Regions from separate parts of the Lysinibacillus sp. FSL M8-0355 genome, predicted to be linked through region 2. Evidence: riboswitches for the same ligand, from Rfam matches in the RefSeq annotation. Region 2 holds a riboswitch; the other holds the start of a gene.
What was found. Region 2 has a riboswitch for cobalamin ahead of MKY46_RS10960 (hypothetical protein). Riboswitches for the same ligand answer to the same signal wherever they lie in the genome.
Positions count from the first base shown of each region.

Region 1 (3,141 bases), 630 kb from region 2:
TGTAACCGAAGGGATTTTTAACGCCGACAGCACAAAAGCAAAGGCTCCTGAAAGACCTAAAAGCATTTTGGTTTCAGGGTTTTCTTCAATTGTTTTGCGAATGGAGCGCAATCCTAGAATAATAAATGGGATAGAGATGACCCACCAAAAAATAGCCCATTCGATTGGTAAAAAACCTTCCATGATATGCATGGCAAAGGCACGTTTTGGCACGAGTAAAAAGGCCAATAAAAAATAACTAAGTTTCCACCATGAAAATTTCAAAAGCTTTCCTCCTTACTAATAGATTTTTAGAATGTAGCGTGCGTAAATAAAAAAGCACTTCTCCGTTGTTGGAAAAGTGCATAGCTAAAAAAGCAAATAACATTCTCATCTGCTAAGCCGCACACCTATCCTCGTAGGCTGAAACGATCACATATTTTTCGGCAGGTCTCCTGGCTCTAGTTCAACACTTTATAGGTCTTCCCATCCGTTGGACAGTGACATGTTCTATAAAGCTCCCTAATACAGTGGCGGGACCGCGCCGGACTCAAACCGGCTTCCCTTTTAAGCAAAATGATAAGTATTTTACACCGAAAAAACATTAAGTTGTGAGATTTCACGACAAAGTGTAACATGATTTTCCATAAATATGCTATACTTTTTTAAAAAATATTTTCAATTGAAGGTCAATAGAGAAGATTCTGATAACTACTGAATTGTCATAAATAAGGAGATATTATAATTTTTATACCCGGTCTACACACAAAATTGATAAAATTGTCATAAATTTTTATAGAAATATTGAAATTTTAAAATAATGAGATATGATAGAGACAGTTTTCTATTCTATAAAGAAGATAATAAATTTCATATAAAACGTCGATAAGTGCTCGAATAACTCGAGATAATAGGGAAATTGGTGAAAATCCAATACAGCCCCCGCTACTGTAATAGCTGATGAAATCGCAAAGCCACTGGTGCAAACTTGGGAAGGTGCGATAGTAAAATGAAGCTTAAGTCAGGAAACCTGCTTATTTGATTGTGCATGCAAACTTTTCGGAGGGAGAAGTTGAAGCAAGAGCGAGTACCTGTATTTTATTTTATTCGTTTTTATTTGGCTTCTACAAAACCTTTACTCTTCGTAATTAGAGTAAAGGTTTTTCTTTTTCCAGAAAGCAAATGAGGGGAGACAGAAGATGACAACATGGAATTTAGAGGGGATGAAAACACATCTCTTTATTTGTAATGGTAGTAGCTGCATGAACAAAGGTGGGGAGGAAATTACCCTAGCTATTCGAGAAGAAATACAACAGCAAGCACTTGATCAAGAGATACATACAACAAGAACGCGCTGTAATGGACGATGCAAGGATGCTTGTGTGGTCATCGCCTATCCGCAAGGGAATTGGTATCGTGTACCATCAACAGAGCATGCTAGAACACTTGTACAAGATTTACATCATGAATCCTTATACAAAGAACATGTCTTTACACTTCGTGAAGGTACATTACAGCGTACAGCACAAACGACAGCCATTAAAGGGATCGAAAAGGTGAAAGAGGGGTAACAACATGGCGCAAAAAGGAAAAATTTTCGTAGTGGGCTTTGGACCTGGAGACTTTAAGCATATTACGACACGGGCGGTAGAGGCATTACAACAAAGTGATATGATCATAGGCTACAAAACCTACGTAGAGTTGATTCAGGATTTAGTCAGTGCGAAGTCGATTGTCAGTACTGGAATGACCGAAGAGGTGTCCCGTGCGCAGGAAGCGGTTCGCCAAGCAGAGGCTGGAAGCATTGTCTCAGTCATTTCAAGTGGTGATGCGGGTGTCTATGGTATGGCGGGATTAGTGTATGAGGTATTGATTGAGCTAGGCTGGACAGAAGCAACGGGGATTGAGGTAGAAATTGTCCCTGGTATTTCTGCCATCAATTCATGTGCTAGCTTACTTGGTGCCCCGATTATGCATGATGCCTGTACGATTAGTTTAAGTGACCATCTAACACCATGGAATTTAATTGCCAAGCGCGTCGAGGCAGCCGCTATGGCGGATTTTGTAATCGCTTTATACAACCCAAAAAGCGGTCGCCGAACAAGACAAATTGTCGAAGCACAGCGCATTCTCTTAGAATATCGTTCGCCTGACACACCAGTAGGACTTGTGAAAAGTGCTTACCGCGATCGTCAAGAAGTGACGATGACAACATTAGCCGAAATGCTGGAGCATGACATTGGAATGCTGACGACAGTCATTATTGGTAATTCGTCGACATTTTTCTATGACAATAAAATGATTACACCACGTGGCTATCAACGTAAATATACATTGGGTGAAGAAAAACAACCCTTACGTCCACATCAACGTTTACGTGAAGAAAATGAACCTTGGGCAATGAACCAAGAGACAGGGACTGCACGACAAGACTTTACAGCAGATCCTAATGCAGGGCGTTTTAATAAACCCAGTGTAGCCGCTACGCCAAAGCCAAAAAAAACAGCACTTGAAATGGCTACAGCGGCACTCGCAATGGTGAAAGGAACAAGTGCAGTCAAAGTAACGCCGAAACTTGTACAGCAAAAAATAGAATCCATTTTTGAATTAGCTGTAAGCCCAGGAGTGGTGAATAAGTTTTTCACACCTCAGCAAATGATGACGTTAGCAGAGGTCGTTGGGGAAGAGGGGACGATGGAATATACACCAGACCATCAAATCCATTTGAAAATCCCAACGACTGCCCCTGAACGTATCACGGAGAAATTACAGGAAGTAGGCTTTTTATTAGCGCCGATTGGTGATGTGCTATCCTTGAAGGCTTGTGATTTTTGCTATGGTGAAAAGGCCGATTCGATTCCCTATGCAGAAGAAATACAACAAAAATTAGGTGGAATGTCTTTGCCGAAAACATTAAATATCGGTTTTAACGGCTGTGGTATGGCCTGTTACAGGGCTGTATTTGATGATATTGGTATTGTCTATCGCAAAAGTAAATTTGATGTCTTTATTGGGGCGAAGCCAGTTGGTCGTACGGCCCATGCAGCACAGCCTGTTGTAGAAGGGTTGGAGCCTGAACAACTGATTCCACTAATTACAGATATTATTGAAGAATATAAAGCAAATGCTCACCCAAATGAACGTTTATTTAAATATTTTAAA
Region 1 covers NZ_JBBPAI010000001.1:2,868,376-2,871,516, reverse strand. The annotation lists gene MKY46_RS13960 (energy-coupling factor ABC transporter permease) at 1-264, opposite strand, end outside; cobalamin riboswitch at 408-592, opposite strand; cobalamin riboswitch at 850-1,031, shown strand; gene MKY46_RS13955 ((2Fe-2S) ferredoxin domain-containing protein) at 1,179-1,550, shown strand; gene cobJ (precorrin-3B C(17)-methyltransferase) at 1,555-3,141, shown strand, end outside.
Region 1: it holds a riboswitch for cobalamin, as region 2 does, so the genes downstream of both, MKY46_RS13955 ((2Fe-2S) ferredoxin domain-containing protein) here and MKY46_RS10960 (hypothetical protein) in region 2, are expected to answer to the same signal.

Region 2 (3,141 bases):
ATGCCGACCCAGAATACAGCTCCTCCAGCATCTTTTGTGCGAAGGGCAAAGGATATTCTGTTCCTTGGCACGAGGCACAAGCAGCCATGCATTGTCTGTAAGTAGGTAATCCTGCTCGCGCGAAGCCGTTTGCTTGCGCGGGTGTTTACTTGCTTCGAGCGAGAATATTTACCCTGTTTGCGCGAGTATTCCTTGCTGGAGCGAGAGTATTTCATCTGCTTCCGCGAGTATTCGCTGCTCGAACGAGAGTATTTCATCTCCTTTCGCGAGTATTCCCTGCTCGAACAAGAGTATTTCATCTCCTTCCGCGAGTATTCCCTGCTCGAACGAGAGTATTTCATCTGCTTCCGCGAGTATTCCCTGCTCGAACGAGAGTATTTCATCTGCTTCCGCGAGTATTCGCTGCTCGAACGAGAGTATTTCATCTGTTTCCGCAAGTATTCCCCGCTCGAGCGAGAGTATTTCATCTGCTTCCGCGAGTATTCGCTGCTCGAACGAGAGTATTTCATCTCCTTCCGCGAGTATTCGCTGCTCGAACGAGAGTATTTCATCTCCTTCCGCGAGTATTCGCTGCTCGAACGAGAGTATTTCATCTCCTTCCGCGAGTATTCCCCGCTCGAACGAGAGTATTTCATCTCCTTCCGCGAGTATTCGCTGCTTGAGCGAGAGTATTTCATCTCCTTCCGCGAGTATTCCTTGCTCGAACGAGAGTATTTCATCTGCTTCCGCGAGTATTCGCTGCTCGAACGAGAGTATTTACCCCCTCCCTTCAAATAAATAAAAACAAGCCCTCCGTTTGATGGAGGGCTTGAGTTTATAATGCGCCTACTGCTTTCTTTGTAGAACTGTGCACAAGGTATGCAGGCTCGACAATCACGTAGTCATGCGTGTTTGTGAAATCAACTAGCACTTTACCAGGATAACTTTTTAAAATTTGCAGTTGATCAATTAATTGCAGCAATAGCTCGTGACCGTTGCCGCGTGGATGCCAGTTGAAATGGTAATCATTTAATGCCTGAACCGCTTCAATAAATTGGGCGTATTCCTGCTGCACAAAGGCTATTAACTTATCATGTTGAGGCGCTAAATCATGGATATATGTTTCATAAAAACGCATCACAATCGAGCATAATACATCATTGACACGCGCTGCACTTAAAACAGGCTTTGGCTTCAGTGACAGACGGTCAAGGTTGGGCTTGGCACGTGTGGAATCAATGCGTGTAATTAAATGGTATGGCTCCCCGTTAACCTCATAGACAATCGGGTTAGTCGGCATATACATCATAAAGCTATTGGTCTTCGTTTTCAGTTGATCGGTTACCGCTGCCTTCGCGAAAAGATGCCCGTCCACATCCCCATTTTGTATCCAAATAATTTCTTTATTATATAAAATTTGCTCAAAGAAGCGATCATTGCGGATCAGCTTCGTTGCTAATAATTGGTCAATCAATGATTCGACCGCCATTCTTGTTTTCGCTTTCTTGGCAACTTCTGTGCGTGGCTGCTTACAAATGGTCATATCTAAAGAAGTCATACATGCATCCCCTTTACGTACATAATGTCAAAACAAAAAGGATTTCCTACCATTTTTGAGGAAATCCTTCGCTTATCTTCGTTCATCACCCAATGCCAAACAAACCCTAAGTATGTGTAAATGAGCCCGATTGCGAACCCCTTCATTTACTTTGGGCGTTTGACGTACCGTGACGAACAGAGCATTCTGTTTTGTCAACATGCCACCTCCTATTCCTCGTAGGTTACTGGTGTGTACTCGTAACAGGCAGGTATCCTGACTCATGGTCATTGCCACTTTTCTCCTTCCCATCATTTGACAGTGGTTGCTGAAAAGTCGCTCACATTTACAGTTGCGGGACAGTGTCGGATTCGCACCGACTTCCCTTTTAAGTAAATTGCACGCAATTTACACCTATTACTACACGCTATTCAGTTGGTAAGGAAATTTGCGAAAATTCTCTATTCCTTAGCTAATCATTGTAAAGTATTGTATGTCCAAAGTCAATTTATGCTAAAAAATACTAATTATTTCAAAATAATTCCATGTAAAATGGATGCATAGAATACTAGGTTTTCCTCATGTCACACTGAGCATCACTTTAATTGCTTTCTGTAAAGTGATAATAAAGTTATTTCTAATCAAAAAATACAAAAATTATATTATTAAGAAGGCTCTTTAAAGTTGTTTAAATCTTGTTCAACTAGCCCCGTTAGTTCAACAACTTCTTGAAATCAATTCTTGTGTAGGTTTTATTATAGGTAAGAGATAGGTTCGTAACCGTGTTTGCTAATTAACTTTATCATGTTGGGATTTTCTATCGGGTCAACACTCACAAATATTTCAGAACGTCCTAAACTCTTTGCAATATTTTCTCTATACCTCATTAAGTCTGAACCTATACCATTACCACGATAATCCTCTTTTACATATAGGTCACTTAATTTAGGAAGCAAAGTACCTTTTAATTTAAGAACTCCAAAACCTAATATAAGTGCGTCTTGTTCAGCAATTACCAAATATAATTCCTTTTTTGCAAATTGCTTTAAATAATTCGTGAATAGATCTTTATTATTTCTACTATCACATAAACCCGATAAGTCGTTTTCATTCGCTAATCTGATTATGTAGTTCATGGTTACTGCCGCTTCCCTATTCTTTAATAAATCACTATTATAAAATTTCTTCTTCAACAATATGCACCGTTCGTTAAATAAACAAAAGGACGGTCAAGCACCTTTTATTTTAGAATTTTCTCTAGCTATTCTTAATCCCTCTCTACCATTTAGATATTGAAAGTTAAACTATTTAACAAAGTGGGTAAATTTAAGCCCCATTATTTATTCTTCACATATATATGTATTGAACTGACCTCGATGTTATTGAAAAGCGACTGCTCTATTGAACGATTGCCCCCTGTCAGTCCAATAACAAGTTTTAGGTGTGACGTATAGTAACTTTCCCTTCTTTATTTTCTTCGTGGTTCCATTCAACTTGAATCTCAAATGTTCCATCTTGAAAAAATAAAGGAAATCTTCTCCGTATCGATGGCTGCATAGGAAGTTTATATGCGTTCTCTATATCTACCCAAACCGCTTTCCCCTCTGGAGCATCTTTCAAGAGTT
Region 2 covers NZ_JBBPAI010000001.1:2,233,787-2,236,927, reverse strand. The annotation lists gene MKY46_RS10970 (translation factor GTPase family protein) at 1-101, shown strand, start outside; gene MKY46_RS10965 (hypothetical protein) at 178-777, shown strand; gene MKY46_RS10960 (hypothetical protein) at 815-1,537, opposite strand; cobalamin riboswitch at 1,766-1,949, opposite strand; gene MKY46_RS10955 (GNAT family N-acetyltransferase) at 2,272-2,709, opposite strand; gene MKY46_RS10950 (8-oxo-dGTP diphosphatase) at 2,954-3,141, opposite strand, start outside.